2 regions of the Aquimarina sp. MAR_2010_214 genome follow, and region 1 is predicted to be linked to the other one. Evidence: riboswitches for the same ligand, from Rfam matches in the RefSeq annotation. Region 1 holds a riboswitch; the other holds the start of a gene.

The links. Region 1 has a riboswitch for cobalamin ahead of ATE84_RS25425 (ferredoxin). Riboswitches for the same ligand answer to the same signal wherever they lie in the genome.
Region 2: another riboswitch for cobalamin. It lies ahead of ATE84_RS19075 (TonB-dependent siderophore receptor); the one in region 1 lies ahead of ATE84_RS25425 (ferredoxin).

The regions. Positions count from the first base shown of each region.
Region 1 is NZ_PJMS01000001.1:5,899,311-5,907,072, forward strand. Features, by position in the region: gene cbiB (adenosylcobinamide-phosphate synthase CbiB) at 1-749, shown strand, start outside; gene ATE84_RS25420 (AAA family ATPase) at 827-1,351, shown strand; cobalamin riboswitch at 1,527-1,715, shown strand; gene ATE84_RS25425 (ferredoxin) at 1,812-2,633, shown strand; gene ATE84_RS25430 (NAD(P)-dependent oxidoreductase) at 2,620-3,435, shown strand; gene cobA (uroporphyrinogen-III C-methyltransferase) at 3,438-4,160, shown strand; gene ATE84_RS25440 (sirohydrochlorin chelatase) at 4,238-5,176, shown strand; gene ATE84_RS26420 (hypothetical protein) at 5,523-5,699, shown strand; gene ATE84_RS25445 (superoxide dismutase) at 5,703-6,299, shown strand; gene ATE84_RS25450 (hypothetical protein) at 6,301-6,750, shown strand; gene ATE84_RS25455 (hypothetical protein) at 6,896-7,465, opposite strand; gene ATE84_RS25460 (AraC family transcriptional regulator) at 7,569-7,762, opposite strand, start outside.
Region 2 is NZ_PJMS01000001.1:4,442,590-4,450,351, reverse strand. Features, by position in the region: gene cobT (nicotinate-nucleotide--dimethylbenzimidazole phosphoribosyltransferase) at 1-871, opposite strand, end outside; gene ATE84_RS19080 (bifunctional adenosylcobinamide kinase/adenosylcobinamide-phosphate guanylyltransferase) at 886-1,398, opposite strand; cobalamin riboswitch at 1,480-1,780, shown strand; gene ATE84_RS19075 (TonB-dependent siderophore receptor) at 1,858-3,801, shown strand; gene ATE84_RS19070 (S41 family peptidase) at 3,873-5,357, opposite strand; gene ATE84_RS19065 (S41 family peptidase) at 5,389-6,810, opposite strand; gene ATE84_RS19060 (RNA polymerase sigma factor) at 7,038-7,547, shown strand; gene ATE84_RS19055 (hypothetical protein) at 7,534-7,762, shown strand, end outside.

The sequences.
Region 1 (7,762 bases):
TTGCATTTTTTTATTATACTCAAAAACTCATTTCCTCATATACAATTGCATATTATACGTTCACCTCTGTATTTGTGTTCTACGCCTTAGCAAATAAAAGTTTAATAGAGGAAGGCAAGGCTGTTTTCACAGCTTTACAAGAAGGAATAGAGCAAGGTAGAAAACGACTGTCATGGATTGTGGGTCGGGAAACAGACCAATTAAATCCGCAACAAATAAAAACAGCGGTATTCGAAACATTATCAGAGAATCTTAGTGATGGAGTTATTGCTCCTCTTTTCTATTATGCATTATTTGGTGTGGCCGGTGCTATGGGATATAAAATGATCAATACTCTTGATTCTATGATTGGCTACAAAAATGATAGGTATATACATTTTGGGAAATTTGCTGCAAAATTAGACGATATGGTTAACTATATCCCAGCTAGAATTACGGCATTTCTAATGTTACTGGTAACTGGTAAACTTCATAAAATCTCTTTTGTAGTACAATATGGCAAACAACATTCTAGTCCTAATGCCGGATATCCCGAAGCTGCTCTGGCCGCGATTCTGGATTGTAAATTTGGTGGACCTAATTATTATCACGGAAAATTAGTTGATAAACCGTTTATAGGAACGAATGATCGAATCCTGAAAGATCGGGAAATAAAAACGGTAGCAAGGATCAATCAAAAAGTAACCTTTACATTTGTCCTTTTAATTTGTGTGGTTTATTATTTTCTTTATTCATCTATAATAGCGTGACAATAATTTTTCGATTTATTAGAAAAAGATCTAAAATCTAATAGTGAAACGGTCTAAATTCTAGCATCTAAAAAAATATGCCCAAAAGATATATCATCACCGGAGCACCGGGAACCGGAAAAACAAGTTTAATCCAAGCCTTACAAGCTAATGGACATCAGTGCTTTTCTGAAATTTCGAGAAAAATAATACTTGAACAACAACAAATAAAAAGTGACAAAACTCCTTGGGGGGATCTTCCTTGCTTTGCTAATTTAGTCTATCAAGAAACGGTCAGAGAGCTACAGATTCCTATCGAAAAAAATATATTTGTAGATCGAGGACTGCCTGATATTATTGCCTATCTAAAAGCAAAATCTCATCCTATTCCAGAATATCTGTTGGACTTTCCGTTCAAAACACATTATGTATCTACGGTATTTTTAATGTCACCCTGGGAAGAAATCTATATCAACGATCCCCAACGTCCTCAATCTTATCAGGAAGCACTACATATTCATCAATGTCTTGTACAAGTCTATCAAAACTTCAAATTTACAATAGAGGTAGTACCTAAAACAACTTTAACAAAACGTGTAGATTTTATCCAATCATTTATTTAGAACTCGTTTGGACTTTATAAATTAAAGCGAAAATTAGCAATTTTGTATTTGAAAGAAGGCTTTTTTGAGTTGCATAGCAGAGCTATGGAAGGAAGAAAAGGCAAAAAACAGATGCAAAAGAGCAATTTTTTAGCTAATTGAAAAAGTTTAAATGAGTTCTTAAACAAAAAAAGTATCTTCGCTGTTGATTTACGGTTCTTTTGGAAACAAAAGATGAAAAGGGAATTTGGTGAAAATCCAAAACTGTTCCCGCAACTGTAATACATATCTAAAATTATGATCCATATGCCACTGTAGTGCAACTATGGGAAGGTGATCATAATTGTGTAAAGTCAGGAGACCTGCCATAAATCAAAATATACTATTAACTCTCGGGTAAAGGGTTGGTCTTGAATAGCTTTATGTACATTCGTAAAGCAATCTTATTTTTGACTTCTCTTCCTGTTTTTATTTTTTAATTATGGGAAAAAATCTAAGTAAAGTAAACACCACCTTTCAATTTTGTGATGGAGGGTCTTGCAAAAAAGCAAAAGGTGAAATCGCTATACGTGAAGCCAGAGCATATCTTCGTAACAAAGGGCTTTGGGATGCTACTCATACTATTAAAACAAGATGTAATGGTCGATGTGAAGATGCACCAACCTGGATCGTACAACCTGGTAATTTTTGGTACAAAAACCTGACTCCTGATAAAGCTGTTTCAATTTTGAAATCTCACTTAGAAGAAGATCAACCTGTAGAAGAATACTTATTATATAAAGAAGGATGGTCGGTCTTACTAACCGAGAATGAAAAAACCATTGCTCCTGTTACTTTTAAAGATAAAACAGATACAGTATTAGGAGAAGCTTTGATAGCCCGGTCTTTTGCTTCTGATCAACACCTTTATCCTTTATTTAAGTACTTATTTCAAGAACCAAAACCTATTGCTGTGCAACAATACGACGCAGCCACCATTGAAATAAAATCGCCTCATCTGGTAGATTACACCGATGATTATGAGGTAAAAATTACTGGAGAAGAGCTTCAGTTGCAATTAACGATCGCCGGAATTCCAAAAGACATTTCAGAAGAGATAGCCGATCGTAAAGTAAGTGTTGCAGAAGTGATCTGGCTTAAAAAATCTACTATCTTTACCAAAGCAATACGCCTGAAAAACAAAAAAGGAAAACACCTGGTCACATTTTGGATAAAAGATGAGGATACAGTAACCTGGGAACATATCCTTACTGTCTATCTGGGGATGTCACCAAATCATATAAGAATCAGTGAAGAAGTCTAAACATATAAGTATACTAGGTTGTGGGTGGTTAGGATTACCATTGGCAATAGATCGAATTACCAATGGAGATACGGTAAAAGGATCTACAACCACAGAAAGTAAAATCGACAAGCTAAAAACTGAAGGAATTACACCTTATCTTTTTACACTTGGTGAATCTTCGGAAAAAGAATACGTAGATTTTCTATCAGGAAGTGAAATTGTCATCATCAATTTTCCTCCTAAACGAATTCCTAATATTATAGAAATATACCAAGATCAAATAAAAAGTATACTTCCATTTATTTCTGATACTCAAAAAATAATCTTTATCAGCTCTACTTCGGTATACCAAAACACAAATGGAGAAGTAACTGAAACACTCGTTGTTTCTCCCGAAAAAGAATCAGGAAAGGCTGTTGCGGCTGTAGAGCAATTATTGCAAGAACAATTTGAAAATAGAGTGACCATTATTCGATTATCAGGTCTTATTGGTGATGATCGCTTACCAGGTCGATTTCTTGCCAATAAAAAAGAAGTCCAGAATGGAGATGTTCCTATTAATGTAATTCATAGAGAGGATTGTATTGGATTAATTAATGCGGTTATAGAAAAAGAAGCCTGGGGAGAAATTATAAATGGTTGCGCAGACCAACACCCGATACGAAAAGAATACTATACACTTGCTGCCCAAAAAATAGGGCTTACCCCTCCTACTTTTATCAAACAAGAAAAGCAAGCCTATAAGATTATCTCCAATACCAAAAGTAAAACACTTTTAGGATATTCTTATATTCACCCTGATCCTTTAAAATTGATTTGATCATGAATATTATAGCCATAGTAGGTGCTGGCCCGGGAGATCCAGAATTATTAACTGTAAAAGCATCTCGTCTTATCAAAGAAGCAGATGTGATCTTTCATGATAATCTCGTTTCAGATCTTATTTTAGCAATTAATACAACTGGAGAAAAAGTATATGTGGGGCGTAAATTTGGAGACACTTCGGATCAAATAGAACGCCAGCAAAAGATCAATGAATTACTCTGTGCTCATTACCAGAAAGGCAAAAAAGTAGTTCGCCTTAAATCTGGTGATCCTTATGTCTACGGAAGAGCGGCTGAAGAAGCACGATATTTAACAGAAAAAAATGTTCCTTTTGAGGTGATTCCGGGTATTTCTGCAGCACTGGCAGCTGCTAATATTTTTAATATCCCCATTACTGAAAGGAATAAGTCTAATGCCATGCTGATATGTACGGCACATACTGCTGATTATTCTTTTGAACAACTAACGGGGATTGCGCATATGCTTAAAGCCGGAAATACCATTTCTATATATATGGGACTTAAAAGCCTGCATAGGATTATCCCTAAACTTTTAGAAGTATGCGAAGACGATACTATCCCAGTTAATGCAGCCTCTAATGTATCGAGATCTAATCAGGAAATTATAACAGGAACGCTAGGGAATATACAAGAACAGATCAAAAACAGCACATTACAAATGCCTGTGGTGTTACTTATTGGAGCTAATCCTATTCGGTAAATTAATGTTTGTCATTCCAGTGCAGACTGGAATCCATTTTCAACTATAGTCGATAATTCAATTTATAAATAAAAACAATGAAAGAAGGAATATTACTTTGTGGACACGGAAGTCGTAGAGAAGCTGCCATCACTTCTTTTAAACGACTAGTAAGTATCCTAAAAGAACGTTATGAGAGTAACTATGAAGTAGATTATGGTTTTTTAGAATTTAATCACCCTACTTACGAGGCTGCTGTAGAGCGCATGTACCTAAACGGAATTCGAAAAATATATGCTTTACCCGTAATTTTATTTGCTGGGTCTCATGCAAAAAATGATATCCCTTATGAATTGAACACCATTCAAAGTTATCACGAGGATCTCTCCATTGCTATGGGAAAACACATTGGTGTCAATTCCTTTTTGTTGGATCTTGCTGTAAAACGAATTGAAGAGACCGAAGCTACTTTATCTAAACTAGATCGAAAAGAAACCTGCCTGGTGGTTGTGGGTAGAGGGACAACTGATCCTGATGCCAATAGTGATGTATGTAAACTAACCAGTATGCTTTGGGAAGGAATGGGATTTGGATTTGCTACCACAGCTTACAGTGGAACAGCCTATCCCAAAGTCGATGAATCGCTACAAATGATTGAAAAATTAGGATTTAAACGAACTATCGTTATTCCTTTTTTCTTTTTTACAGGAGTATTACTAGAACGTATTTATGGCCATGTCACCGATATGAATACATCTTCTGCCTTAGAATATATCTATACAGACCCTTTTGGTACCGATGAATTATTGATGAAAGCTTTTGACGAGCGTTTAGAAGAAGCCAAAAGCGGTACTGCCCATATGAATTGTCAACTTTGTAAATATCGAAAACAAGTGGTAGGATTTGAACAAGATTTTGGTAAAGAACAAGTTGGGCACCACCTTAATGTAAAAGGTATCCTTTTTGAAGAAGATGAGAAACCCGGTGAAGTAAAAAACTCATTGGGTAGCAAAATCAAGAAGGTATTGGGGATTTAAATCTTCAGAATTTCAATTCTTATAATTTTACCAAAAATAGAGCGCTAAACTCAAGACATATACAATACAAACCTTATGTGACAGTATGGGTTCTCCACTAGATATCCTCATCTCTATTTAAGTATTGATTTGGGATGTATCTATTCGCTTTTGTTTCTTCCTAAAATCTATTTATTATAGTAAATACTAATTATCAATACTATAATTAAAAACATTCTCTCATTCTGGATCTATCATTATAGGTAATTATAGCGCTATGGATTTTATAAATATTTTATAAAATATAATTTGTTAGTCAACACTAACTTTTTTAGTTTTACACAGCTAATATTTTATATACTTATACATGGACTACGCTATTGAATTATTAGAGATAAAAAAATGGCAGTTAAACCGTGAAATCATGAATAAAAATCTTCTGCAAAAAGATATCAGAAAAGGAATCTCCGAATTATCAAAAGTCACAGAAATAACCAAAGCAATAAAGATTTTGAAATCAAAAAAATATAAACACAAAAATTAAAACATGAAGATTACACAACAAATACCAGATCTACCGTATGACAAAAAATCACTTGCTCCTATGGTCACAGAAGAAACTTTTGATTACCATTATGAAAAACATCATGCAGCTTATGTACATAATTTAAATACATTGATAAAAGACACTCCATTAGTAGACGTCACGGTACAAGAAATTATCCAATATGGGTTTCAACATAATGATACTCTCCTTTTCAATAATGCTGCACAGCACTGGAATCATAGCTTCTTCTGGCATTGTTTATCTCCAGATGAAGGAAAAAAACCACATGGAAAGATCAAAAAACTTATCGAAAGAGATTTTGAAACATTCGAAAAATTTAAAAAGCAATTCTCTACCAGTGCCATTAAATTATTTGGTGCAGGTTGGACCTGGCTTGTGCAAAACCAGGAAGGAAAATTAGAAATTCTATCCCTGAAAGATGCTCAAACTCCTATAATAGAAAACAAAACCCCTATCCTAACACTTGATGTCTGGGAACATGCTTACTATATTGATTATCGTAATGCACGTCCAAAATTTGTAGAAAGTTTTTGGGAGATTGTAAACTGGAGTTTTGCTAATCAAAATCTAAAATAAGATGAGTGAATTATGTACTAATCATATTGAAAATTATTGGAAATCCAAAATAACAACTTCTAACATTTTGTTTAATAAAGGTAAACTCGACGAAGCATTATTAGGCTATAAAGACGCTCTCTACAGAGCTGAAATATTAAATATAAACCAGTCGGATTGTATTCGAGATCATATTCCATTTATACAGATATATATCATTTCTTGCAATAACATTGCTAATACCTATAAGGAATTGAAACAGCTTGAAGAAGCTGAAAACACACTTAAAAGAGTCGTCTATTACCTTTTACATTTATCCAGTAATAAAGACTTAAACATAAATGAAATTAAAACAGAACTAAAAAGAGCTACCATTGCCTATATAAATTTTGTAAAGGAAAATGGAGGAGACAGAAAACAACAGGAACTATTATTTACCGTATTAAAAGAACAGTTAATAGAAAGTCATTAATTACTACCAAAAACGTGAGTTCGATATAATATCTGGATTCAATTACTATTTGTTAAAATCAATAGTTATTATATCAAACTCACCTAAGTAAAATAGTAGTTTAGTAATACTTAAAAACAGCTATTTCTGTTATGCCATTTATCTATCAAAATTGATAACCAATACGCAAATGCAAATTTATAGCAGCTTCGCCTTTATCTTTTGAGAATCCGGCATTTTTAGAAAAATAATGGATATATCCCACTCCTACTCCAGCCTCATAATTAAAATGTTTCCCTATGTTTCTTCTAATTCCCCAAGTCGGAATTATAGATAGATCTGTCACTATTTTGGTATCTTCTTTATTATCTAAAACAAGTAGCAGATCAGAATGATGCAAACTCGTTTTTAGAGAAAAGAAATTACCACTATTACCATCTATGCGTTTTGATTTACTTTCGCGCTTAGCCAAATTATAGTACCAACGAGGTTCTAGAGTAACTACAGTGGTTAATAAAAAACCTGTGTCTGGATAAAAATCGCTCTTTCCATTTCGGGCATCAAAACCTAACTCACTTCTTAATGCTATTTGATTTGATAGTTTTAACTCATTATATATCCAGAATCCTGCAAACCCTGTTTGTATTCCAAATGTTGATTGCTCTACACTAGCATTTTGAGATCTCACAAGTAGCGTGAATGCACAAAAGGCCAAAGTCAATATGATTTTTTTCATTGTATTATATGTTTATAAATTCAATAGCAAATCAATGAATTTATAAGCGCTTTGGTTGACCGATAGATGCAGTGGTGCTCTTTTTCTAAAAAAAGATACTATTTTACGAAAATTGCTTTTTATAAACCGAAGGAGAGCATCCTGTTTCTTTTTTGAAAATCCTGTTAAAACTAGTTCTTGACTTAAAACCACACTCACATGCAATCCCAAATAGATTATAATTATCATATAAATCTGACTGTATTTTTTCTTTTACCGCATTAATTCGATATGTATTAATTAAGTCATAGAATGTAG
Region 2 (7,762 bases), 1.5 Mb from region 1:
GCCCTTGTTCTTCTGATGTATGGGCAAATATGCAATAATCTATTACGTTTTGATACATAGCATACGCAGCTAATAAGGCAGAAGTGACAATAAACCCGTCTATGATAATAGTCATTTTGAGTTCTGCTGCTTTTAAAATTCCTCCGGTAATCATAGCAATTTCGAATCCTCCAAAAATAGTTAATGCTTCAAGAGGAGAGGAAGGAGCGTATTTTTGATAAACTTCGGATAAAATTTGTTGTTTGATTTTAATAGCTGAAGTATCCAACCCTGTTCCAGAACCCACACATTCTGCGATCGGAATCTTTGTGAAATATGACATCAATAATGAAGCAGCAGAGGTGTTTCCGATTCCCATTTCGCCAAAACCAATAGTGTTGCAACCATTATTAAACGTTTCTGTGACCAGATCAGCACCTTTTTGTATGGCTTTAGTACATTGCTCTACAGTCATAGCGGGGGTTTCCTGATAGTCTTGAGTACCAAAATCAATTTTTGCGTGAATGATATCAGGAATATTTTCAAAATCATGATTAACCCCGGCGTCTACTATTTTAAGAGCAATTTGATGTTGTTTGCAAAAGACATTAATAGCAGCCCCTTCATTTACAAAATTATAAACCATTTGTGCAGTCACTTCCTGAGGATAAAGGTTGACTTCTCTTTTTTTTGCAATACCGTGATCACCAGCAAAAACAAGAATAGTTGGTTGATCTAAACTTGGTTGGTCTGTGTTTTGGATCATACCTATTTGTAAAGCAACTGTTTCAAGTTCTCCTAATGCACCAATAGGTTTTGTTTTAGTATTAATTTTGTTTTGAAGAATTGCTTCAAGTTTGTTATTAAAGATAGGTTTTATATCAAAGTCCATGATGTATGTTTTGATTATTTAGAGTTTTTGATTTCAACAGGAATACCAGAAACCATTAATACGGCTTTATCGGCATAACTAGCTATATGCTGATTCATCCAACCTTGTAGTTCGGTGAATTTTCTGCCAATTTCAGTAGTAGCGTGAACTCCCATTCCAATTTCATTAGAAATAATAATTATGGTCGCATTTATATCTAATAGTTTGTCAAATTCTACTTTTGCTTGCGACAGTGAGAGTTCGATATTATTTTTTGTGTCCATATAGTAGTTGGTAAGCCACAAAGTAACACAATCGATAACAACGACACTATCTTTTTTGATAACTTTAGAAATTTCTTTTTCTTCTTCTATAGAGATCCAGCGTTCGTCTCGATCTGCAATATGCCTATCTATACGTTTACGATGATCATCATCCCAAATACGTGAAGTAGCTAGATAATAAGGAGTGTTAGATAATTGTAATGCCAGATCTTGTGCATAGCTACTTTTACCAGAACGTTCTCCTCCTGTAATGTAATATAACATTGAATTGGTTTTAAAGAAAGCAAAGGTAATCGAATACATTATTTATTTGTTAAAGTAATTCGAAATTCCATAAAATATAATACATTCGCGCTGAATTTTGGTTCTGATGCTCCTTTCTGGGGAGTTGAGGATTAAAAGGGAATCAGGTACAATGAAGAACGAAGGTAAATAGATGAATCGCGATTTTTTTAATTTCTAATCGTATTTCTGAAATCTAGTATCGTAAATCAATATTCCTGAGCTGTTCCCGCAACTGTATGCTGTGTCCATTATTAAGAAGGATGCTTGTTGTTAACTCTTTTAACCACTGCTCGTTATTACGATCGGGAAGGTAAACAACAAGACGCGAGCCAGGAGACCTGCCTTTATTCGATATAATCAAACTTTCGGGACAAAGGTTTGGGTATGGGTAAACTACATACTTTTTTCCGGTAATTGTAAAAATTAAGTGTTTAAGTAATGAACAAAAAAGTGTTTTTTGGAACAGCATTTTTAATGCTGGGATCTTCTTTTGTATTTGGACAGGAGATCCAAATAGATGAAGTAGTTAATGAACTTGATGAGGTAGTTATTTCTGATTCTAAATTTAGTTTAAAACGACAACAAAGTGGTAAGGTGATCACCAAAATTACTGCTAAAGAACTAGAACGTAGTCAAGGGCAATCTGTGGCTACAGTACTCACAAGAACGACAGGTTTGTTTATTAATGGTAATGGTAGTGCAGCAGGTCAAGATCTAGGAGTTTATGTGCGTGGTGGGCGCAATCGCCAGGTAGTAATTAGAATCGACGGAGTAACGGTTAGTGATCCTTCTACTTCTTCTGGAGATTTTGATTTGCGATTATTATCGGTTAATCAAATACAAGAAATAGAAATTCTTAAGGGAGCATCTAGTACTTTATATGGCTCGGGAGCTGCAACTGCAGTAATTAGTATTACTACAAAGTCTGAGAGTAAGAAAAAGATCGCTGCTAACTTTCAATCCAGTATAGGGACTAATCAATCTCAGGAAGATCAGGGTTATGATATTAATGAATTTGTAAACTTGGCTTCAATTAATGGAACCCTAGGAAAAGTAAGTTATTTGGCAAGCTTCGGAAACCAGTTTAGTGATGGATTATCAGCAGCAGAAGCAGAAGGAGCTGAAAATGATGCATTTTCTAAATTTAATGTGTATGCTAAACTAGGATATCAATGGAATGATAACTTCAAATTTCATTTTTTTGGAAATCTGGATCAATATAAAAATGATTTTGATGCTGCGGCAGGAATAGATGGTAACAATCAATTTGAAAGTCAGCAGTTACGTGTAGGGTCGTTTTGGGAGATTAAATACCCTAATGGTAGTTTTACATTTACTAATAGTATTGCGTCTTTAGAAAGAGATCTTACTAAATCTAGTTTTCCTTCAAAATACGAAGGTAATGTACATACGTTTGATGCATACAATAAATATACCTTTAATAATTCATTGCATACCGTAATTGGAGCCAATGGTTCATATAGCAAATTTGGTCTTCAAAATATTCCTTTTGGTACTACAGATCTACAGGAAACTATTAGTGATACTGATGCAGAGTTTGATATTATTGATCCTTATATTAATGTAGTATATGCTTCAGATTTTGGTCTTAATCTAAATGTGGGAGCGAGATACAATATTCATAGTACTTATGATAATCATGTTGTTTATAATATAAACCCATCATATACCCACACATTCGGAGATAATTATATTAAAGGATTAGCATCTTATAGTACCTCGTATATCACTCCGTCATTATTTCAATTATATGATACAGCCTTCTTTAGCGGAAATCCGGGTCTGAAACCAGAGGAGAGCACAACCATAGAAGGAGGAGTTGAATTATCTCATAAGAAGAAAACTACTGCGAGTATAGTTTATTTTAATCGTAAATCAGAAAACTTTATCACTTTTGACCCTACTACTTTTGTGAATTTTAATTCGCCAGATGATATTGAAGTAGATGGAGTAGAAGTAGAGGTGTCTACAACAGTTTTAGAAGATAAACTATCTATAAATGGAAATTATACGTATACTAATATTGATAAATTGAGAGACAATATTAGAATCCCTGAACACATGTTCAACGCCAGTGTAGGTTATCAATTAAGTGAAAAGATATATACTTCATTAAGCTATCAATATAATACGAAGCGCACCGATAATGATTTTGCCAATTTAGACCCGATTACTTTTGCCCCAACGCAAGTTTCTCTTGATAGTTATGGTTTATTAGATTTTTATGTTAGTTATCAATTACTAAAAAATCTAAATGTTTATGCAACGATGCATAATATTACCAATGAAGATTATCAGGAGATTTTAGGATTTAGTACCAAAGGTAGAAATGCCAGAATTGGAATTAATCTTAGGTTCTAATGAAAAAAAACCATCTCGATTATTTCGAGATGGTTTAGTATTATATTGTATGTATTTCTTATTTAGATGATCTATTTATTTATGGAAGAAAAAGTAAAATTGTCTTTATACATTCTTTGGTAATTTGGCAATAAGGCTTTAGTTTCCCAATCAATTATATCATTTGTAAAGCCATTTTTACTTGTTGCGGTTAAGGCTGTACCATTAACTATAAAATCCAAAGCTGTTTTTAAGAAAGGTTCATCAATTTCTCCAAGAACCCCCATACTTGATATATTTTCTTTAAACATAAGATCTGGCGTCAATCCATTTACAAAATCAGTCACTCCGTTTTTGTTAGCAGATTTTAATACTAAAGGCTGTATAGCGTATGTATGAGCCGAATTGGCACCTTCTCTTCCAAAACCTTGAGAATCATAAAGTGTAACAGAAGCTTGAAATTTTCCTGTAGTTAATTCTCCAATCTGAATCACATCAATATAAGGCTCTAATCCATTAATAACTAACTCACTGGCAGAAGCAGTCCTGTTGGTAGCAAGAACATGTAATTTGGTGAGTCCTAAAGAATTAATTTGTTCACCTGTACGAATTGTATTTTTAAACCTGTTGATTAATGCTTCTTCTCCATCAGCACCAGAAGAAAACTGATTTTGCAATTCATCATTCCATATTTCTTTTGAAAAGATTTCACCATTAAATTGCCCTGTGATCATACTCGATATATCTATTGCCGTTCTCACTGATCCACCGCCATTGTATCTTAAATCCAGGATTAAATCACCAATTCCATCGGTTTTAAATTTCCCAAAAGCTTCATTTAGTTGTGCATCAAAATTACCAACAAAACTATTATACATTAAATAGCCAATCTTTTGACCTTGATATTCTATAGTTTTAGCAATAAAAATTGGGTTTTCGGTGTATTGGGCCTTTGTTAATGAAACATTTTGACCTGTTTCAACAATAGTTCCATTAGTAATATTAATTAAATTGATGCTATACGAATCTTGACCAAAAATGGTATTAAAATCAGTATTTCTAGTTAATTTCACACCGTTAACAGCATTAAAAAGATCTCCGCGCTTTAATCCTTTAGCTTCTGCATCCGTTCCTGGTAATATGTAACGTATAAAGCCTATAACATCATCAGAATCTTGAGAAACCAGACTTAAACCAAAGTCGATTCCATTGCTTTTAGAGATACCACTAAAAGCTTGTTCTAGGGCAATATAGTCATCAACAATAAAACTGAATCGATCTTCTGGATTGGTAGATTTTAATCCATTAAACAATGTCTCTGGAGATTTGAATTTACTTAAAAATTGAAAAAACTCTTGATTTGTATTAAATCTATTATTTGCCAGATCACCTACGTTGGCTTTATATAAATAAGCCGCATTCATGCCTTTCCATATAAATTGATCGATATTTTGATCTGAATTAATTGGTGCTTCAGGGGTTGTTGTTCCTTGATCTTGCGGATTATCATCATCATTAGAGCAAGAAAAAACAATAAATAAGGAAAGAAGTAATATTTTAAATTGTATTGTACGCATTTTTGTTTTTTAATTTTTCGTTAAGTGTTTTTTATTTATACATTCGTTGATAAGCGGGAGAAAACATTTTACTACTTCCTACGCTTTCTAATTGTATCGTATTATAGTTTTTTGCACTTCTTGTGCCCAAAATATTATCTATTGCAGCTTTAAGAAGAGGTTCATTTTCATCCCCTAGAACTCCTAGATTAGAATAATCTTCTTTGATTTCTATTTCTGGAGAAAAACCACCATGATAATCTGTAAAACCAACAGAATTACTTGACTTAAGAACAAGAGGTTGCATGGCATATGTATGTCCTGTATTAGCACCTTGTCGGCCAAAATTATCAGAGTCATATAGTGTTATTGATGCTTGGAATTTTCCTCTTGTTGTGGCTCCCACCTGAATCACATTTACATGAGGATCAAGTCCATTAATTACCAGTTCACTAGCCGAAGCAGAACTTCTGGTTGTTAAAATATAAACTCTACTTAAATTAAGATTATTAATAGCTTCACCTGTTCTGATTTGATTATCAAATAGATTGGTACTGCCAAATTGTTCTTGTCGATCAGAGTTCCATTGCTCTGTTGAAAAAACTTGACCATTAAACTGTCCTGTAATCATACTAGATAAATCAATTGCAGATGTAACAGATCCACCGCCATTGTATCTTAAATCCAATATTAGATCGGTTACGTTATCAGATGCAAATTTTCCAAAGGCAGCATTAAGTTGAACATCGAAATCTGCAGTAAAAGAATTATACATAAGATACCCGACAGGACTACCACCTACATCAATAGTTTTTGATATAAAAACTGGATTCTCGGTATATTGAACTTTGGTAAGCGAAACTGAAGTTCCTGTAGAAGTCACATTAGTACCATCAAAAGTAGCCATACCTATAGTATAACTATCGAGGCCTAGTAATTGTCTAAAATTTTGTTCATTAATTTGAGTACTATTAACTGTGTTAAAGATATCTCCTCTTTTTATTCCTTTAGTTGCAGCATCAGTTCCTGGTAGTACATAACGTACATATCCAAATACAAGAGACTGGTCATTTGGGTAACGTACAAGACCATACTCCATACCATTATTCTTTGTAATACCGTCAAAAGCTTGTTCTAATGCAACATAGTCATCTACAATCCAACTAAACTGATCAACGTTTACCTGTTCTCCGTCTACTAATATCGTTTGTTTAGATTTTAATTCCTCAAAAAATGCTTTGGGAGTAGAAAACCCTTCTAAGAATTGTGTGTATTCTTGATTAGAAGGAAAACGACTATTTGCCAAATCAGGTACATCTGCTTTATATAAATAATAGCGGTTTAATCCTTTCCATATAAAATCATTTATTTCTGTAGTACCAGAGATACGAGGAACATCATCGTTATCATCAAAACATGATGTAAACAGGTTACCAACGAAAAGCAATAGTGCAAAATACTTTATGTACTTCATCTATTTTATATTTATTGTTTTTATTTGTCTAATGAAATTTATCAATAATCATTCCGAGTAATGTTAAAATGATTAGTTGCATACATTTCATAACGACCTTATTTCTTAGTATAAAGCGATAAATGTAACTACTTTATTATAATTTTAAAAAAGATTGTAACAAATTACTTAGATAGTCGTCTCCCTAATATAAAGCTGACAAAGTTTTATGAAAACCACCAACCAAAATGAAAGAAGGAGCATTTATAACGCTTACAAACGGATTTAAAGATAAGCTTTTTAGATTAGCTAAACGTTTGCTTGTAAGTAATGAAGAAGCAGAAGATGCTACACAAGAAGTATTATTGAAGCTATGGAAGAATAAGAGTAAAATGGCCGAGTATAAAAATGTAGAAGCTTTTGCAATGACAATGACTAAGAATTATTGTTATGATAAGCTTAAGGCTAAAGAAACAGGAAACCTAAAAATTGTACATAGTAATTATAAGGATGAGAAACCTTCGTTACAACGACAAGTAGAAGCTAGAGATAGCTTGGATTGGGTAGGTAAGATTATGGACGGTCTGCCAGAACAACAACGAATGATTATCCAACTTAGAGATATAGAACAATATAATAATGCAGAAATAGCTGATATGCTAGAACTTAATGAAACGGCAGTTAGAGTTGCATTATCAAGAGGAAGAAAAAAAATTAGAGAAGAATTATTAAAAAAACACAATTATGGAGTTGTCTAATATAGAAAAATTACTAGAGAAGTATTTTGAAGGCGAAACGACCATTTCTGAAGAAAAAGAATTAAAGGTTTATTTTACCAGAGAAACTGTGCCGTCGCATTTAGAGAGATACAAAGGTCTATTTCAATATTTTTCTGAAGAGAGTACCATAACGGCTACCAAGGATCTAAAATTAAATAGTACTAGTAGAAAATCGAGATACACATGGATGGGTA